DNA from 2 places in the Pseudoalteromonas undina genome. Region 2 is predicted to be linked to the other one. Evidence: riboswitches for the same ligand, from Rfam matches in the RefSeq annotation. Region 2 holds a riboswitch; the other holds the start of a gene.
What was found. Region 2 has a riboswitch for lysine ahead of dapA (4-hydroxy-tetrahydrodipicolinate synthase). Riboswitches for the same ligand answer to the same signal wherever they lie in the genome.

Region 1: another riboswitch for lysine. It lies ahead of lysC (lysine-sensitive aspartokinase 3); the one in region 2 lies ahead of dapA (4-hydroxy-tetrahydrodipicolinate synthase).

Annotation. Positions count from the first base shown of each region.
Region 1 covers NZ_AHCF03000003.1:1,071,178-1,081,794, reverse strand. The annotation lists gene PUND_RS08670 (sodium-dependent transporter) at 1-653, opposite strand, end outside; gene PUND_RS08665 (4'-phosphopantetheinyl transferase family protein) at 820-1,578, shown strand; gene lysC (lysine-sensitive aspartokinase 3) at 1,552-2,943, opposite strand; lysine riboswitch at 3,019-3,191, opposite strand; gene nhaD (sodium:proton antiporter NhaD) at 3,290-4,537, opposite strand; gene PUND_RS08650 (hypothetical protein) at 4,734-6,005, shown strand; gene PUND_RS08645 (condensin complex protein MksE) at 6,011-6,559, shown strand; gene PUND_RS08640 (coiled-coil domain-containing protein) at 6,556-9,348, shown strand; gene PUND_RS08635 (DUF4136 domain-containing protein) at 9,454-10,005, shown strand; gene PUND_RS08630 (hypothetical protein) at 10,206-10,502, shown strand.
Region 2 covers NZ_AHCF03000002.1:64,136-74,752, reverse strand. The annotation lists gene acnB (bifunctional aconitate hydratase 2/2-methylisocitrate dehydratase) at 1-1,650, opposite strand, end outside; gene PUND_RS00980 (OmpA family protein) at 1,906-2,970, opposite strand; gene PUND_RS00975 (protein adenylyltransferase SelO) at 3,293-4,702, opposite strand; gene PUND_RS00970 (DNA-3-methyladenine glycosylase I) at 4,711-5,409, opposite strand; lysine riboswitch at 5,597-5,776, shown strand; gene dapA (4-hydroxy-tetrahydrodipicolinate synthase) at 5,904-6,788, shown strand; gene PUND_RS00960 (2,3,4,5-tetrahydropyridine-2,6-dicarboxylate N-succinyltransferase) at 6,804-7,544, shown strand; gene PUND_RS00955 (PLP-dependent decarboxylase) at 7,544-8,749, shown strand; gene PUND_RS00950 (succinylglutamate desuccinylase/aspartoacylase family protein) at 8,755-9,876, shown strand; gene PUND_RS00945 (phospholipase A) at 10,061-10,617, shown strand, end outside.

The sequences.
Region 1 (10,617 bases), on a different contig from region 2:
GCGGCAATAATTAAATCGGGGTCGAGTATTTTACTAAAGTCAGGCACTAAATAGGCCGCAAACCCTTCGCTGGCACCCTCTAAGGTAGCAATGTAAGCAATTAGGCCAACGAGTAAAACAAGTAATAATGGCATTAAACGGCGCGACCAGGTTTCAATTCCTGATTTAACACCTTTTAAAATAATGCTGGCGGTTAAAATAAGCATCAGTGGCGTAAATATAAAATTACGTAGCATAGAGTCGCTATGTAAAAACTCACTTAAGCTCTGTAAGCCTAGAAAGGTGGTTATAGGCTCTATGGCGTAAGAAAGCATCCAACCTGCCACTATTGAATAAAAGCTTAACATGACAATTGCGCCAGCTAAGCCTATATAACCTGCAGCAGCGCCAACTTTAGGCGCATGGTCTTGCCATGCTTGGCCTAAGGCTTTAACCGGATTAGCTTGGGCTTTGTAGCCTAAATACAGCTCGGTGTATAACGCGGGAAGCGCTAGCAAAAAAATAACAATAAAGTACACCAATAAAAATGCGCCGCCACCATGGTTAGCAGCCTGTGTAGGAAAACCCCATATATTGCCTAAACCTACCGCAGCACCGGCTGCTGCCAATACAAAACCAAGTCGACTTTGAAAACCATCACGCACTTGTGTCATACACCTACAAATCTGTTATTATTTTATCGAATGTGAATTAAACCATATTTAAGGGCGACTGAGTAATAAAAATGTACTTAGCGCGCATAACAGCAAACAACCGCTCACAAACTATCCAGCTTATAACGATAACTATGTAATCGGTATTCACTTTTAACGAGCAATAATGAGTTCAGCTTACTTCGACAATCAGTTATTACACACCCCGCTTGCTGAGAATAATAACCACACCATTTTATTATTTGATGCCAGCCAATTGCAGGTTGATGAGCTAACACTTACACAGTTTTTAAGCCCGTTTGAATTAAGTGTCATCGCGCGTCGTAAAACGCCTCAAGCAAAGCAAGAATATGTAGCAACGCGGCTGTTACTAAAATATTTAGTCAAAAGTGTATTACCTAGCAGCAGTAATATAACGCTTGATAAAATCAGCTCTGAATTTAATCAACAAACCTGTAAGCTTGAGCTAAATATAAATAACAATCAGGTGTATAGTTGCTGTGTGTCACACTCTCATGGTTTGGTAGGCGTGGCCCTAAATATTGATAATTCGCTATTTGGTTTTGATATTGAAAAAATCAGTTTAAAACGACCATTTGAAAAACTCGCAAAGCACTTTTATGATGCTGCAGAAGTGGCTCTTATAACTAAGCAACCGTGCACAGCTGCTAAAGCGGCGACATTTTTCAGACTTTGGACATTAAAAGAGGCATTAGCAAAAGCAACCAGCCGCCCTATTGCCCAGCTATTAAGCCCTAATGTATTTTGTGAGCTTGGCAACAGGCAACTAAGTGCAACCAGCACCACATTAACAAATGATGTAAACGAGCAGTTTGATATAAGCGTTGTGGCAAAAAAAAGCACCGACTGGCAGTGCTCATTTATCTCATTTGCAGCGTTAAGCAGCAAGCTCGCCTTCAAGTAGTCGGCTATGAATAGCTTGAACCACAGCATCAGATTCACTTTGCTCAACTAAAAAGCACAGGTTATGTTTACTCGCACCATGGCAAATAAGACGAATGTTAAATTCGCTCAACACCTGCATTAAATTCATTTCGTGTTGACGCAATACAATTTCAGACCCAATAAGTGCTACTAGGGTTAAATTGTTCTCAACCGATACATGGCAAAACTCAGCAAGTTTATCTAAGCACTCTTGATCTAGCTCTGGGCGTGATGCATTAGGCGCATTATCAAGGGTAATAGCTACACTAATTTCAGAGGTGGTAACCAAATCTACCGAAATATTACATTCACTTAAAATAGTAAAAATACGCGCTAAAAAACCACTCGCTAACAGCATTTCTGGGCTTTTAAGGGTTAATAATATTTGGTTTTTACGTTGCGTGACCGCACGAATACCAGGTAGCTGCGATTTTTCACGTTCAATCCAGGTGCCACCACGCTCTGGCTCTGTGCTTGAGCCAACAAACACATTTATATGGCTACGACTGGCTGGCAAAATTGTAGCCGGATGCAGCACTTTAGCGCCAAAAGTGGCCATTTCTGCCGCTTCATCAAAGCTTAAACGCGCAATAGGTGTGGCTTTTACACACAAACGCGGATCGGTGCTAAAAATACCAACTACGTCGGTCCAAATATGCACACTCTTAGCGTTAATTGCTTCAGCTAACAAGGCGGCACTGTAATCAGAGCCACCGCGACCCAGTGTGGTGGTTACATTGTTTTCATCGCTGCCAATAAAGCCCTGAGTAACAATAACCGTGCTCTCTAATAAAGGAATTAAATGCTCTTTAGCTGCAAGCGCTGTGGCGGCTACATTAGGCGTAGCTTTACCAAATTGGCTATCGGTTTTAAGCACCTGGCGAACATCAAAACGCTGCGAATTTAAGCCTTTTAAGCGTAATACTTGAGTAAATAAATACGACGATAAACGCTCGCCAAAGCTAAGTAGCTCATCGTGTTGCTGCTCTGTTGTTAGTATTTGATGTGCCAGAGTTTGAAACTCATCAAAGGTGTTATTAAAACCAAGCGCTAAATCATTATCTAGGGTCAGATCAGTTAAAATTGCCTGCTGAATCGCAAGTACACCATCAATATGCTGTTGACGCTCTGCGGCATCAATATCGGCTTTGCAAAGTGCCACCAAGTGATTAGTTACACCGGCACTGGCGCTCACTGCAACAATTCGAACGCTGTTATCGTTTACAATGATTTCGCTACAACGGCTCATGGCCTCAAAATTAGCCACGCTGGTGCCACCAAATTTGGCAACAATGTAATCTGATTTTTTGCTCTGTAAACCTTGTGGCACTGATTGGGTAGTCATTTCGTCTCCTTTCGCGGCATCCAAACCGCAATAAAACAAGAAGAACTTGGCAGGAAATAAAGATAAGAAAAATCTACTGCCAGAAGCTCTCCACCTAAATTGGTGACAGTTTTGAGGATTCAGCCCCATAAACCGAAAAACAATGGTAACGACCCATTATTTTCCTCGGCGAGTACTTCCCTCCTTAATGGTCGTAGGCTGTCGTTGCCTCGCATTAAGTACCTAAGTATCGCACCTCTTCTGAATGTATTATTAACCAATGGCTAATAAAACAAAACCGCACTAAGAGTGCGGCTTTGAAAGTTATCGTTTAGACGTCTAGCTGTCAAGTCGTTTTATTATAAAATCAAATAAAACTACCCATAAAGTAAGAGCCAGCATAACCAAAGGTGTAGCACACTAACAAATACAACGACAAACGAAGGTAACTTGCAAAAGTAAGTTCTTTAACCTTACTCATAGCAATAATACCAGCCGCCGAACCAATGATCAGCATTGAACCACCCACACCGGTTGCATACGTAAACGACAACCAATGCTGTTGACTCATTACAATATCGGCTTTTAGTAACGCAGCCGTTAGTGGCACGTTATCAACACCGGCGGATAAAATACCCATTAAGTAGTTAGCGTACTCTGGCGCCATCACTGTATACAGATTTGTAAATTGGCTCAGTACCCCAACTTCTTTTAATGCACCAACAAGTAGTAACACACCCACGAAAAACAATAAGGTGTCGTACTCTATGTCACGTATAAAATCGATCATATCTTTGTTGATGTCTTTTTTGCGCATTAAAAATTGCGCGACTAAAAACATAATAGACAGGCCGAGTAAAAAGGTAAGTAATGGCGGCACACTATATAAAACACTTAAAGTGAGGGTAGAAATAACGGTAGTGAAGAAAATAACGGCAATAGTAATGTCGGTTTTTTCTATGCGTTTAAATTTAGTCTTTTTAAACTCTAACTGCTTGTTCATACCAATTGATAACAAGGTAGCCAGTAATAATACGCTTAATAATGCAGGCACAATTAACAATAATAAGTGACTAATGGTGACTTTACCATCAAGGAAAATCATTAACGTGGTTACATCACCCGTTATAAGTGAAACACCGCCGGAGTTCACTGCAAATACAATTAAGGTGGCGTACTTAACTAGTTTTTTGGCTTCAAGCTTTAATGACATAATCACTGCCAAGGAGATCAGTGTAGCTGTTACGTTGTCGGAAATAGATGAAAATAGAAACGCAAAACTCCCCACCAAAAACATCAGCTTTCGCTCACTAATGCTGGTTGGCATAATCCGGTTCACAACATTTTCGATGAGTCCTTTGGAGTTTAAATAGGCAACAAAGGTCATTGCGGCCATTAAAAACAACCATAAGGAAGCAATTTCTAAAATATTGTGGTCAAGGAGGGTTTGAATCGTTTCAGGGCTTTGCCCATTAAGAGGAAAAATAAAGGAGATAATCCAACAAAGTGTACCAAAAAATAATGTCGTTTTGGCTTTGTTTACGTGAATCACATCCTCAATAACGATAAGCAAGAATGCAATCGCTATCAGCGTCAGGATAATCGAGGAAACCATGATATTAAACAACCTTCGGGTTTAAGTAAAAATTGAAACCATGTAAAAAATAGAGGTACACACTCTATGTGCCTATATTCGGCGCGGATACTATCACTAAGCGAGTGTAAAAACTATTATTAAATCGTCGCAAAAACGAATACCATATAAGTTCAAGAAATATAAAATAACGAATACTAGGATGTTGTAACGCCTTATGATCCCAGCTAAAAAGCTACTTAATACCCTCACTGAGCATTGGGGTGTATTAGAGCTATTATTTAAACGCTTTAAAATGGCCGACTTTAGTATTAAAGATTTACAAAATGCCATAAAACAAAAGCAACCGACGTGGAATAATGAGCGTATTTATAAAGAAACCAATCGGTTATTAAATCAAGAAATTATTATTCCCTTGGCTAAATCGTCACAACTAGAAATTAACCGTGCCATTGCGGACTTTGCTACCTTTTTACTTCAAGAAGAACATTTAGGCTTAGCACAAGAAATTAGTGTATTGGTTGATGATTTAGCTCGCTTAGGTAACCGGCTATCTAATGCCGGTGAAATGGAAGATTTTGATGATTTACGTCGCTTTAGCCGCATTATGGATGATCGGGTTCGTAAAATAATTAAGCTGTTTTTACATAACGAAAACGCCATTTTAAATATTGTTGAGCAAGCCAAATCAAATAACGCGGTGCAATCGCTGCAAAAGCGCTATAAAGCCGTGATAGAAGCATTTGATGAATATATAGAACCCATGCTAGAAATGGTCGATATTAGAGGCGACTTTCATGCCTGTTTTACTCTAATTGAGCAACAAATTAGTACCCAAATAGAACATATTGAGCGCTCAGGCAAAGCGTACAGTGATAAACGTATGCTTGAGCAATTACGTACCCGTATTCTCGAAATGCACCTAGTTGGTCGGACAAGCTTACGTAAAAGTGCCGATATGCTAATGCCACTGCGTGAAGAGTTGCGCCGTAATAACCTTATTACCCGCCAAGCGGCAAAAGTATTAGGGCTAATTCGTAAAAACGGGGTGGATAATATGCTCAGCGCCGTGCAACCCCATTTTGTAAGCGATGCGCAAAAGTATTCATTGGGTCAACAGCGTCATATTGTTGCCTATATGGCAAGCTTAGCTGAGTTTGAACACCACGAATATCAGCTACCAGAACAAAATGATGTGCCCGCGTTTGTCACGCCAAACATTCCTGACTATCACGATGTAAAAGCGCAATTTACCAAACGCTTTAAAAAGCAGCGTAAAAAACCACAGCCTTTGCTGCAATTTTTAGATGAAAGCTACCCTGAGCTTGAAGCCGATGAAATGCTGTTTTTGTATCAAAAGTTGGTAAGCGATAGCACCCTAGAAATTAGCCAAAGCGATAAGAAAGCCCGCGTTAACATTGCAGGCCAGCACTTTAATTTATATCCCTTTAATTCAGAGCCTCAGGCTGATAAAGCCGAGCACGAGTAATCACCATGACCCATATAAACTTAGATGAGCTTTCTCACTTACAAGCCATTAATAAAAAATTAGTCGCCGGTTACCACATTTGCGAACAAGACACCGTAATGTGGCAAGAGCTTGACCAACAAATAGACGCTTATACTGCCTTATTTACAGCACTAGGCCACGAGTTAAAACACGATAGCCGTGGTTTTTATTATTTTGCCAGCGATGAAAGCACCCCAAACATGGGTAAGATTTCACGCGCTGTAGCGCTCACTATTTACATTTTAATAGAGCATTTTGCCAATACAGGTAAAGACCCAATGCGCGCATTATTTGACGAGCCAAACGATTTAGAGCTAATGCAAACCTTGGTACAGCTTAATAAACATTTGTTCGATCAGCTTGAGATATTCTCGGGTTCTGACTTACGAAAAGATGTGTATTTACGCATGGTACGTTTAGGTCTTGCCCGCGAGGTAGAAGGTGGCTTTATGTTGCAAGCCCCTATTCACCGCTATATTGATGCCTTAATGGAAGTAAACGAAGAGACCTTTATTAGTGAGGACGAGCAATGAAAAATTTATACGGACTGAGTAAACTCGCCCTACTAAATACCGCAGGCTATGCCAAATGTGTGATCCCACTGGATAAAAGTAGCTCGATTTGTGCCCCTAACAACACAGGTAAAAGCTCAGTAATTAATGCACTGCAGTTTCCGCTAATTAACGATTTACGCCTAACCGAGTGGGATGGCCACGATTTAGATGAAACCCGTAAGTTTTATTTTTCATCAGATCAATCGTACATTTTATTGCAAGCCGATTTGCCCCATGGCTCAGTCGTCATTGGCGTTGCTGGCTTAGGTAAAATTGCCGGTTATGCGCACCAATACTTTTGCTATCAAGGAAAGCTTGATTTAGCCCAGTACACCCAAGGCAATACCATTATTAAGTTTACCAAGCTGTTTAACCACTTAAAGCAGCAAGGTTACAACCCAATAGAGCTTAAGGCACAAGAATTAAACGCCCTTCTGACAGGCGGAGCAACGCAATTTGACGGTGAGATCAATTTAAAAATGATCCCCCTCAACAACGTTCAAGACTCTGCAATATACAAAGAAATATTTCGTCGTATTCTTAATTTACATAAGTTAGGCGCAAACGACGTTAAGCGCTTTATGCTCCGTGTGTTTGAACGCCATATGTCAAATTCTAAGGTCGACTTTTACGAGGTTTGGCGCCGTTCGTTTGATAAAGTAAACCGCGCAAAGCGTGAATTAAAAGCGCTAGAATCAATGCAAGAGCCCATAGCCGCTCTTGAATCTATGCTTGAAAACCAAACCGTGCTTAAAGGTAAACTAGCAGCATATGCGCCAAAGATTGACCAAGCACTGATTGACTTTGATGCTTACCAAGAAGAGCAACTAAGCGAGCTCAACATCGCCCTTGAAGACATTGAGCACGAAAAGCACGAGTTTGAACAAAAGCAAGGGCTATACGTGCAACAATCGCGCGATATAGAGCGCAAGCAAACTCAAATTGAACAATGGTTTTTAGATTTCAACGCCCTTAAAAGTGAATTTGAGCTGGTTAATAAAGCCACTCTCAAAACCAACCTAACGCAGTTAAAAAATGACTACGAGTCGTTGTCACACTCTATTACGAGTGCACAAGGGCAAAGCCTGCACACCCTTGATTTCCGTATTGGTGAAACACAAAAACAAATTAAGAGCTTAAAGTTACAACTTAAAAACTTAGAATTTAATTTATTCACTCGTATGCGTGAAGACTTATCGCTGAAAGAAGTAGAAGAAATATCGCGGCTATTAAACCCCGATCTTCTCTCCTTTGCCACCACCAGTAATGGCGATATAACCATTGATGACGAAGACGCCTTTGGTGAATTTTTAGCGCAGCTGAGCGAAAATGTTAAAGGCGGTGTACTCACCCTACCCGGTGCCAGTATTAAACTTAAAAAGCTCTCACCAGTACAAATGCAAAGCGGCGAAAACAAAGAGCAACTGAGCGCTCAGTTAACCGCGCTTGAGCAATCATTAAAAGAGTTTAAACAACAACGCGAAGTGGCCGCCAATGTTGCTGATAAACAAAAAGAAAAAGACGCGCTATACGATGAGCTTATGAGTGCAGAAAGCGCACTTAAACGCTTAGAGCAATTTGAAGTGATGCAACAGTCGGTTGACGCCCAAGCAATGCTAAAAGAACAGCTTTTAGCCGAGCGCGAACAAGTTGACGATTACCTACAAGATATTCAAAAAAACAGTGGTTCAATTGCTGATAGACGCTCACTAATTAAATCTAAGCAGGCACAAATTAATCGTCAAACAGAGCGCTTACGCCAAGTTAAAACCGAGCGTATTGACCACACTTTAGATTTATACAGTGGTAAAGTAACGCCTTATATGATTGATATAAAAATCGATTTTGATAATTTAAGCGATTTAATTCATCACTTTAATAAGGACTGCCAAGAGCTACGTAATTTCGATATAAATGTACGTAATACCTATATGCATATTTATAATGCCGGTATCACTAAGTTTGATAACGAAAACGATGAGTTTAGTAAATATCAAAAGCTTATTAGCGCGTTTCATAACATTGATAACGAGCGCGATGCAGTTGAGCGCCAAGGTCGCGTTGCCCTCACTGAAGTGGCCGCTACAATTAAAGGCCTGCGCGAAGATTTAGACCGCTTACGCCGTGAAATGAATAGCTTTAATAAAGGCATTAGCCAGCACCGCATCTCAAACCTGCAAGCGTTTAAAATTAATATTATCCCGCGCAAAATGTTGGTAGATAGTATTGATACTATTATCAGTACCTCTAACCAATTTGAACAAGGTGATACCCTAGATTTACTCAGCCAAGAACCTTACAGCGAGAGCGCGGTAAACGAGGCAAAAGATCATTTAATTAAACTCGCCTCAGACAAAGCAGGCCTTACATTAACTGATTTATTTGATATTCGTTTTGAAGTGGTTAACCGTGCAGGTGAAACCGAGCACTTTGAAAAGATAGACTCGGCTGGCTCAAATGGTACGCGTATCACCATTAAGCTATTATGTGGCATGTTGTTTATTCGTTATTTATTAAGCGATCAGGAACAAAACTTATACCGTATACCTATTTATATAGATGAAGCGGCTGATATCGACCCGCAAAACCAAAAGGCAATTATAGAAACTGCCCTGAGCTTTGGCTTTGTGCCAATATTTGCCTCGGTTAAACCGCAAATAAGTTGTGATTATATTGTGCCAATTCGTTCAGTAAAAGACGGTGCACAAAACTGGGTAGATGAAAAAGATTGGATTGAGGTTGAACATAAAGCTCCTCAGCTAGACTAATAATTAATTGGCTATTCATCTTAGCCAGTTACACTTATTTTATAAATTTTAAATTACCCTCGCCCATGGTAGTTTAAACAAACGCACTTTATTGGAGCAAACGGAATGAAACACATATTTATTGTCGCAGCACTGGCATTACTAACCGCCTGTACACAAACACCCGATTGGGATTACGATAAATCAGCAAACTTTAGTAACTACAAAACGTTTGCTTGGGTAGAAAACGCGAGTCTAACCAAAGACACGAATAACTACCAAATCAGTGGGCTTATGGAAAAACGCGTTCGCAATGCGGTAAACAACCAACTAAGCCAACAATTAGGTATGCAATTGGTTGATGTAGCGCAAGCTGATGTACTTGTTAACTACCACGCAAGTGTAGATAAAGAGCTTGAAGTTGACAGCTTTAACGTAGGCTACGGTGCACGTTGGGGTTACTGGGGCACAGGCTTTAACCACGATGTAAGCGCGCGTGAGTACGAAGTAGGCACATTAGTTATCGATATTATTGACCGTGAGTCAAACCAACTAATTTGGCGTGGTGCTAAAGATGGTCGTTTAAAGAAAAAACAAACCCCATCACAACGTGAAGCCGCTATTAAGGAAACGGTTGCCAATATTTTAAGCAACTTCCCGCCTAAAGCGCAGCAATAAACTTTAATTAATATTTAAAAGCCCGCATGTTTGCGGGCTTTTTTGTGGCTTAAAAACTGTTTACCTATAAAGTAATAAGTTACACATTAACAAGGTGATAGCTCAATGCTATAGTAATCATGTTACAAGGATAAAGCTTAATCAATAAGACGTTTAGTAAGTCTAGTGTTTAGAATTGTGAGATAAATTAAAGGATTAAAATGAAAGAAATGTGCCCAAATTGTAAAAGTAATTTTGCAGCTAAAGATATAAAAAATATTAACAAAAATAGTATTTTTATTGAAAAACAATGCCCTTCTTGTCAAACATGGTTTTGTTTGAATAAAACACTCACGATTATAAAAATTATTGGTATTTTTTTATTGTTAATAACCAGCCTATTAAATATCTTCAATATTAAAAGCCAATACAGTCTAATGTTTTCAAGCATTGGCTTGGTAGGAATACTGGTAGCAATCATTATTACTTTTTTTGGTAAGCATGAAACGGTCAAATAATCAAAAAACAAAAAAGAAGCAAAAAATAAAACACGCTAATATTAGTAATACTAGAATGCTATTGAACCAAATCGCATTCTCTTTAGTCTTTTGGGCTTTAGGCCTTTTATCTATT
Region 2 (10,617 bases):
AACGAGGTCACGCAACGTGATACCAGGCTGCATTTCACCTTTAAAACGAACCAAAATCGATTCAGGCATATCAAGTGGCATAACACCTGTTGCTGCTGCAAATGCGACCGCACCTGAACCTGCAGGGAATGAAATACCTAATGGGAAACGCGTATGTGAATCACCACCGGTACCTACGGTGTCTGGTAATAACATACGGTTCAACCATGAGTGAATTACACCATCACCAGGACGAAGCGATACACCACCACGGTTCATGATGAAATCAGGAAGTGTATGATGCGTATTTACGTCAATTGGTTTAGGGTAAGCCGATGTATGACAGAAAGACTGCATAGTTAAATCTGCAGAGAAGCCTAAACAGGCTAAGTCTTTAAGCTCATCACGTGTCATAGGACCCGTGGTATCTTGCGAGCCAACCGTGGTCATTTTTGGTTCACAGTATTGGCCTGGGCGAATACCGGCAACATTACATGCTTTACCCACCATTTTTTGCGCAAGCGTAAAGCCTTTATCTGACACTTCAGTAACTGCTGGTACTTTAAATACGTCAGTTGCACCTAAACCCAGTGATGTACGTGCTTTGTCTGTAAGACCGCGACCAATGATCAGTGGAATACGACCACCAGCACGAACCTCATCAAGAATGACGTCTGATTTAAGTGTGAACGTAGAGATCACGTCATCAGTACCGTGACGTTTAACAACCCCTTCATAAGGGTAAATGTCGATTTGGTCACCCATGTTGAATTCATCAACATTTAATTCGATTGGTAATGCACCCGAGTCTTCCATTGTATTGAAAAAGATAGGCGCAATCTTGTTACCTAAACAGACACCACCTACGCGCTTATTTGGGACAAATGGGATATCAGCACCCATAAACCAAAGCACAGAGTTAGTAGCAGATTTACGTGAAGATCCCGTACCAACAACATCACCTACGTAAGCAAGTGGTAAGCCTTTAGTTTTTAATTCTTCAAGTTGAGTGACAGGACCTACTTCACCGTTTTTGTCAGGATTAATACCATCACGTTCTGTTTTAAGCATCGCTAGTGCGTGAAGTGGAATATCAGGACGTGACCATGCATCTGGAGCGGGTGATAAGTCATCCGTGTTTGTCTCACCAGTGACTTTAAATACAGTAACCGAGATCTTTTCAGCAACAGCTGGCTTATTAGTAAACCATTCTGCGGCAGCCCAAGACTCAATGATTTGTTTGGCGTATGTATTACCTGCTTTTGCTTTTTCTTCTACATCGTAAAACGCATCAAACATTAATAATGTGTTTGCAAGGCCCTTAACTACGATTGGCGCTAACGCTTCGTCATCAAGTAGGTCAACCATTGGCGCGATATTGTAGCCACCAAGCATAGTACCTAGCAATTCAGCTGCTTTTTCTTTAGAGATAAGTGGAGAAACGGCTTCACCTTTAGCAACAGCCGCTAAAAAACCAGCTTTAATATAGGCTGCATCATCGACACCCGGCGGTACACGATTGATTAGTAGTTCTAGGACGAATTCTTCTTCACCTGCCGGTGGAGTTTTAATTAGCTCAATAAGATCAGCCGTTTGCTGAGCATCTAATGGCGCTGGTACGATACCTAACGCGGCACGTTCTTCTACGTGTTTACGATATTCTTGTAGCACAGTATTGCCCTCTTGGTGACGTGAAAGTATTCGGTAGTGTTTACAAAACACACTATAAACCAATACTTATAGTATTCTAACGCTCGATTATAAAGCTTTTATACATAGATTAAAATCCATCCAGTTAGGCAACTAGTTATACCGATTATTAATAATATGAATAGTGAACAAAGTAAAACCAACTCCCATGAATACCTATTAAGCAGCCATAAAAAAACCCAGCCTAAGCTGGGTTTTTACTCAATAATGAGACTATTAACGTAATACTTTTACACGTTTAATAGATTTTACGTGTGCTTCAACACGACGGTTTTCAGCGTGTGCTTGTGCCGTATTCGCTTCATTTTTAAGGCGTTCTTCGCCTAAGCCAGCTGTTGTAATGCGATCTTCTGCAATACCATCAGCAATTAGCTTTTTAGCTACTGCATCAGCACGTTTTTTAGATAACCATTTATTGTAAGACGCTTTACCTACTGCAGACGTATGACCTTCAAGAAGTACAGTTGTATCTGGGTACTCTTTTAAGAAAGACGCTACTTCGTCAATATCATTTAAGTACTGCTGTGAAACTGACGAGTCATTGTTAGGGAATGTTACTAACAAGCTTACTGTTACTTCAGTATCTTCATAAAGTGTACAACCATCACTATCAACCGCATCTGTCATCGGTGTGTTAGCACATTTGTCATCTACATCAGGAATGCTATCTTTATCAGTATCAGCAAGTGTTACCGGCACTGGAACAATTTCTGGCTCTGGTTGTGGTGCAGGCTCAACTGGTGCTACTGGCGCTGATTTTTGGCCGAAAAAGTAGTTAATACCTAATTTTGCGCCAACATCTGTGTAGCCTTTGTCTAAACCTTGGTAAACACTGGTTTCAGCATTTACAAAGAAGTTGTCTGTAACAAAGTGTCGGTAACCTACACCTGCATTTACAAACGTGTTGTCATCAACAACATCAATGTCTTTCAGACCGAATAAACCGTAAAAAGGGCCGCCGCCAAAGTGGTAAAGCGCATCGATACCGTAACGTTCGCCGTCAATATCGTTGCGGTTGTTAAGTACTTTGTCATGTGCATTAAAATCTAGGTCTGCGTATTCTAAACGTGCGCTCCAGTAATCATTAAAGCGGTAACCTAATTCAGCACCCCAACCTGTTGACTCATTAACGTCAAGGCCAGCCTGCTCACGCATGTTTTTCCACGAAGCATCGTAGTAATCACCGAACGCACCAATGTAAAAACCTTCTTGTTCGGCAGCAAAAGTAGATGCGCTAGTTGCAGCTAACGCTATGGCAATTGTAAGTGATTTTAATTTCATTGTTTTCTTCCCATTTTAACAACTAAAAATGTAGCTAAGCATTGCTAGCTCTTCTAACTTACCTATACAGTAACTGAGCCTTTGTTAATCAATACTTAACGCAAATATATTTTTTCAATATCTTAGGATAATAAAACTAGCCCATAAAAAATGTTACTGAACAAAGACTAGCTCAAAAAGCAAACAATCGCTTTAAACCCCATACGATCACTAGCCTTTATGGATGTTATGGTATCATTCGTTCATAGATTGCTCTATGAATGAACATCGCAGGGGTAAAAAATGACCTTTTATATTCATTTTAAAATGCAATAAACCATACTTAAGTACCGCAAAAAGTACGATAATTCTTATCATCTTCGGGCGGCGTTTGAAAGTCAGTGGCCTGCGCATGGCTTGTGTAAGGGCTCGACATCACTTTGCTAAAACGACTGAGTAGCTCACTATCCCCATACGTAGTGTACTGAGTAATAATATCTTCAATAATATGGTTACGTGGAATCACACTCGGATTGGCTTGTCGCATCACTTGATAGCTGTGCTCATTAGTTCGTGTTTGCCATTGCTGTGCCCAAGAGGTAAGTGCTGATGGTATTTCAGCTTGCCCATTTAACGACTCAGTGAGTGCATTAAAAGTATTGGTATAATCAAGCTGGTGTTCTTTTAATAGCCCTAGTAACTCCCCCACCAGCTCATTATCTTTATCATCAGCTATTGTTAGCCCTAACTTTTGTGCCCACATAGCGCTAAATTGCTGATTAAATTGGGTCGAAAAGTCTGCAATGATAGGTGTCAGCATTGCTACGGCTTGCTCATCGTCGTCACTTATTAGTGCCATTAGACTCTCTGCTAAGCGAGCACAGTTCCAACTCGCCATGTTTGGCTGATTACCAAATGCGTAACGCCCTTGCTTATCAATAGAGCTAAACACGGTATCAAAATCAAACTGGTTCATCATAGCACATGGACCGTAATCTATGGTTTCACCACTAATTAAGGTGTTGTCGGTATTCATTACCCCATGAATAAACCCCACCCTCATCCAACTTACGACTAAGTTAACTTGATTGGTTATCACTGCGGCTAGAAAATCCAAGTATCGCTGGGCGCCAGTGCTGTTAATTTCAGGGTAATGTCTTTGAATGGCTAAATCGGCTAAGTTTTTTAGACTGGTCAAATCGCCTTGGGTAGCTAAATATTGAAACGAGCCAACTCGAATATGACTACTCGCGAGTCGCGTTACAATAGCGCCAGGTTGAGGCGGGTTACGATAAACAGTTTCACCACTACCAACCACGGCTAAACAACGCGTAGTAGGAATGCCAAGCGCATGCATTGCTTCGCTCATTACGTACTCACGAATAGCAGGACCTAATGCACAGCGCCCATCTCCACCACGCGAGAATGGCGTAGCGCCAGCGCCTTTTAATTGCAAATCCCAAAGCTGGTTTTTATCATCACTGATCGCGCCAAGTAAATGCGCTCGGCCGTCTCCTAAGCGTGGAGAAAAATGACCAAACTGATGACCCGAATACCCTAATGCAACTGCAGAAACTGCTTGAAGTTCATTTCCACTGAATATATTTGCTCGAGAATCAGCATTTACTTGTATATTAAATTGTTCGGCTAAGGGCTCATTCCATAACAATAACTGTGGTGCTGTCACCTTGGCTGGATGATCGCTAATAGCAAACCCCTCACCAATATCGGTATACCTTGGCACTAATTTCATGTTTAATCCTATTGTTTTTGGCTGATACCTACGCGATTGTCGCCTACACCATAAGCGACAATTAAGCTTAGCTCTTGCATGCTTAAGCCGCTTTGCTGCTGCAGTTCATTAAAGAATGCCTGCGCCGCACTTAGTGACTTTTTAGTTTGTAATCCGCCATCTATAATTTTATGGGCACGCAAATAGCTTTCTACATCTCTTGAAAGTAAAAAAGTATCTTTCCCCAAGGCACGCAGTGCATAAGGACCAGTATTACCACCCAGCCTTGCACCATGTTTTTTTAAATACGCCCACAAACCAATAATATCTTCACTTGGCCAGTTAGCAATAAACTGACTAAAACTGCCGTGCTGCTCTGCAACTTCATGGATCATATACGCATTATCAGTAATGGTTTTTACTTTTTTATAATTGCGCACAATTCGTTCGTCACTGGCTTTTTGTTCTAACATGTCTGGTGGCATCATCAATAGCTTTTCAACACTAAAGTCCCAAAAAACCTCTCTAAATCCGGCCCACTTACTGTTGATCACCGACCAATAAAAGCCACTTTGAAAAACCTTCCGAGTAAATTCTTCTAGCCAATCATCATCACTTAATGTGACGAGTTGCTTTGTTGATAAAGGTTTTGCGAGTAACAATTTAAGCATTTTTTCAGAGCCCTTTCGCTCCACTGCACGCTTATAAATATCGCTAAATTTTTCCATCTACTTAATACCTTACTTCGACCATGAAACTAGTTTACGAGAAAAGCAGCCAATACGTAACCGTTGCTATTATCGATGAACTATTCTGTATTTAGTCACTTGACACCTAGACGGCTAAAGTGGTTTAATCGCCACACTTACCCTATTACATTGTATTTGCTGATTGATTTTTCAATAGCAAGTGCAAAGGGCTGGAAGAGGTGCGTTATTCAGGTAGCGTATGTTAGGAGCGCAAACTCCATTGAGCATACGTGAGGGGAATTAACGCCGAGAGGTAACACTTTTTTGTGAAAGATTACTTCGGGCGACTAGGTTGAATCCTAGCGACTGTCACCAATAACATATTTGGTGGAGAGCTTCTGGTCTTAGTATAATAAGGCCGTGCGCCCTATTATTTAAGCCCATTCGCTCTTCGAATTATAAATACATTCAAAGAGTCAGGCACCCTAAATACCCGCCAATAACTCGACGAATGCCCTATAAGTTCGTGAGAGATGATCAACAACTTCAATATTAACAATTTCCATTTATGGACTGCGCTGATCACCCCATTTGATCAAAATGGCCTAGTTGATTACGCAACCTTAGACACCTTGGTGGCCGAACAAGAAGCCGCTAACAACGGCATTTTATTACTTGGTAGCACTGGCGAAGGGTTAGCCCTGACCCTAAAAGAGCAGCAAGCCATCGTAGAGCATGTTTGCCAATTACAGCCGAGCGTCCCGCTTATGGTCGCAGTCGGTGGTAGTAACTTAAAGCAGCAGCTTGAATGGGTTAACTACTGCAACCAACTGCCTATTCATGGTTTTTTACTTGGCTCGCCTTTGTACGCCAAACCCGGTGCAGTGGGGCAAACGCATTGGTTTGAAAGCCTGCTCAATGCCAGTTCTCATCCTTGTATGCTTTATAACGTACCAGGACGTAGTGCGGTTAGCATTCCCATTGCAACCATTGAAAACCTCAAACAACATAAAAATTTATGGGCACTCAAAGAAGCCAGTGGCTGTATTTCTCAATTTGAAGCCTATCGACAAGCAGCGCCTGAACTAGCCATTTTTAGTGGTGACGATGCCCTCATGCCTTATTTTGCCCAAGCAGGTGCAAAAGGTTTAGTGTCGGTTGCAGCCAATGCATGGCCAGTGCAAACCCATGAGTTTGTAAAGCGCAGTTTAAGCGGCCAACACCCTAATCTTTTTGTCCAGTGGTCTAGCGCTATCAATAGCTTATTTTCAGTAGCAAACCCTATCCCAGTCAAAGTGTTAATGCATTTACAAGGGCGTATTAGCAGTCCGCATTTACGTCCACCTTTAACACACCTTGAGCTGACACACACAGATGACATTTCATCGGCAAACAACACCATTTTATCTTGGCATTAAATACAGGTTTTTATAATGAGCTGGTTAGAACTATTAAATAATTTAGAAACGGGCGCAGTTCGCGCAGCAACACAAGACGAAAACGGCCAATGGCACGCTAACGTAGAAGTAAAGCAAGGCATTTTAGAGGCATTTAAAAACGGCACTAACATGGAGTTTCCTGGTGGCTTTGTAGATAAACATAATCTAGCGCCGCAATGCTTTGAAGCCACAGCAGGCGTTCGCATGGTGCCAGGTGGTTCAAGTGTGCGCCGTGGTGCACATGTTGCCAAAGGCACTATTATTATGCCACCTGCGTACGTAAATATTGGCGCCTTTATTGACGAGGGGACTATGGTAGATAGCCACGCATTGGTTGGCTCATGTGCGCAAGTGGGTAAAAATGTTCACTTGAGCGCCGCGGTACAATTAGGCGGGGTACTTGAGCCCATTGGCGCAAGCCCTGTGGTCATAGAAGACGATGCATTCATTGGTGCAGGCTGTGTGATTGTTGAAGGCGTGGTAGTTAAAAAAGGCGCGGTACTTGCTCCAGGTGTTCGCTTATCTGCAACCATCCCTGTTTATGACTGCGTTAATGAGCGTCAGCTTGATAAAGGCGAAGCAATCCCTGAATACGCGATTGTGATCCCAGGCTCTCGCCCTGCGTCAAACGACTGGGCCCGTACTCAAGGCTTGAGTATGTCGTGTGCCTTAATTGTTAAATACCGGGACGAGCAAAGTGACGCGTCATTATTGCTTGAAGAGGTTTTACGTTAATGACCTTTTTGAGCACGCCCGTTAAAAGCGCTATTGATAAGCTAGCAAGCCAACTTGATACGCCCTTTTTTGTCTACGACCTCGACTCACTAGATGCGCACCTTGCGCACTTAGTGGCGCAAACCGAAGTAAAGCTTTGGTATGCGGTTAAAGCCAATCCCCTATCTAAAGTGATACAAAGTTTAGATAACGCTGGTTTTAACTTTGATGTTGCAAGTAAAGGCGAACTTGAGCAAGTACTTGCCCAAGGAATTAACAGCGAGCGCGTGCTCAACACGGGCCCTGCTAAAAGCCCAAAACAAATTAAACATTTTATTGCACGTGGCGTACGCACCTTTGTGGCAGAAAGTCTTAATCAAGTGCGTTGGTTAAACGAACAAGCGACTGCCCAGCAGTGTCAGTTACAGGTTTTGCTGCGTGTTCAATTACGCTGGCCCGAGGGTGATAAAAACCCACTAGGTGGCGACAGCCTTACCCCATTTGGGCTTGGCTGCGATGAATGGCAATCGCTAAATACTAAAGACTACACAGCATTGAGCTTTGATGGCCTACATATTTTTCAGTGGGGTAACATGCTCAGCAGCGACAAACTTGCAGAACTGTGGTCGCAAATGATTACACCACTTACAGTCCTTGCTAATAACTTAAATATAAACCTGAATATTTTAGATTTAGGTGGCGGTTTAGGTATTCCTTACACCCTTAATGACCCGACTTTAAGCTGGGATGCATTAATAGCAGCCCTTGCAAAGATTAAACGCGATGCGGGTGTTAAAGAGCTGTGGATGGAACTAGGTCGCTATGCTGTAGGCGAATGCGGCCACTACGCCACACCGGTGGTTGAGCGCAAATTAAACTACGGCCAACAGCAGGTAATTATGAGCGGCGGTATTAATCACTTATTGCGCCCTGCGGTTACTAATCAAGACTTTCCTGCGCGTTTATTACGAGATTCAAACGCAGCAAACCAAGCAATGAGCCTATACGGACCTTTATGTACAGCACTTGATTGCTTAGGGGAGCACCAATTACCGAGCGATTTAAATGAACATGACTGGCTGGTGTTTAGTCAATGCGGTGCTTATGGTTTTACCGAAAGTATGCCGTACTTTTTGTGCCATGAACTGGCCGGTGAATATGTTATACACCATGGCGAAATCAACTGTATTCGCCAAGCAGAAGATGCAAGCCACTACTTGAGGTAATAAAAATGAATAACACCACAGATATAAGCCAGGAAAATATTGTAGTTGGTGAAGTGGCAAATGGCCTACCACTGACCATTCCTGTCTATCGTTTAAAGGGCGATGGCACAGGCCCAAGTGTGTATATACAAGCTAATATGCATGGCGCCGAAGTGCAAGGTAACGCGGTTATTTATCAGCTACTTGAACAGCTAAAAAACCTTAATTTAAAAGGTGATATTACCTTAGTTCCCTACGCTAACCCCATTGGCTGTAATCAAAAATCGGGCGAATTTACGCTTGGCCGATTCGACCCTATTACGGGGACTAATTGGAATCGTATGTATCACTGTAATAATCAGCTTGCATCACAGTTTGCAAAGCAATACTACGACGCTGACGATACAGCTCTAAAAACAGCGTTTAAAACCGCGTTAATTAATGATGTTGAGCAGCAACTTAATGGCCCAGACTATCGTTTAACAACGGGTAAACGCATAGCGCTAAACTTACAAAGACTAGCGCATCAAGCTGATATTGTTTTAGATTTACACACTGGCCCTATTTCTAGTCAGCACTTATATTGTCCTGAATATGCCACAGAAAGTGCCCGTTACTTTAATATTCCCCATGTGCTAGTGATCCCTAATGACTTTGATGGCGCAATGGATGAAGCGAGCTTTTGTCCATGGTGGCAACTTAGCGAGCAACTTGCTCAGCAAGGCCGAAATTTTAACGTACAAGTTGAAGCCTTTACGGTAGAGCTGGGAAGCCAAGAAAAAATAGATTTAAGCGCGGCGTTTGATGATGCTCAAAGTATTTTAAGTTATTTAAATCATAAGCAAGTATTTGTTGATGCGCCCTACAAGCCAAAAGTGATGACAAGGTATGGCTGCCAACTAAATGATTATATTGCTTACTATGCACCTATGGGTGGCATGGTTGAATACTTAGCCCCCCTTGGTGGGCACATTAAAGCGGGCGAACCTATAGCTAAAATACTACGAATGGAACGCTACCTAAGCGAACAACCACTGCAAACATTAAGCTTTGATCTTGATGCGATTGCGATATTGCATTTTGCCTCAGCTAGTGTGAACCAAGGCACTGAACTTTATAAGTTTTTTACAAACGTTTTTGAGCTCTAGCTCACCCCTTCTCATTGCGTGAGAGTCTAACTAGCGAGCTATTAGCTAGTTATCCAGTAAAAGCGACTTAGGTCGCTTTTCTTTTTGCTTTATTAAAGTTCAGGACAAGTTCACCGTATACGTGTTAAAAATGCGTTATAATCACCACAAATCTGTTACTTCCCTCACTTACAAAGGAATTATAATGAGTTGGCGCCACTGGATACTACTCTCAACATTACTAAGTACTGCTGTTATTGCTGAAGAAACAGCAAAAAACGAGCAAAACAATGAACTTGATCTGGTTAAACAATGTATATTAAATGAAGTGATAGGTGGAGACGGTAAGCAAACCCTCGATCAATTGCGCGAAAAATGCTCTGCAGTTGAAGAAAGCAAGCAGCTAACAGCTATCGATAAACGCCAAGCCCGTGAAGCGGTTGGCAAAAAAAACCGTAATGTAATTACGCCGCATAAACGTAATTATATTTTACCGGTTTCTTATATGTCGAACCCAAACACTCGCCCGTTTGATGGACTTGCAGAATTAACCGATAAAAAAGATGGCGACCCTCTCGATAACCTAGAAGCTAAATATCAGTTATCAATTAAAGTACCTTTGTATGATGAGTTTGCCGACTCAGACCAAGCTATATTTTTTGGCTTTACTCTGCAGTCATACTGGCAAGTATACAACGACGATATTTCTTCTCCCTTTCGAGAAACTAATTACGAGCCAGAAATTTTCTGGATTAATTACTT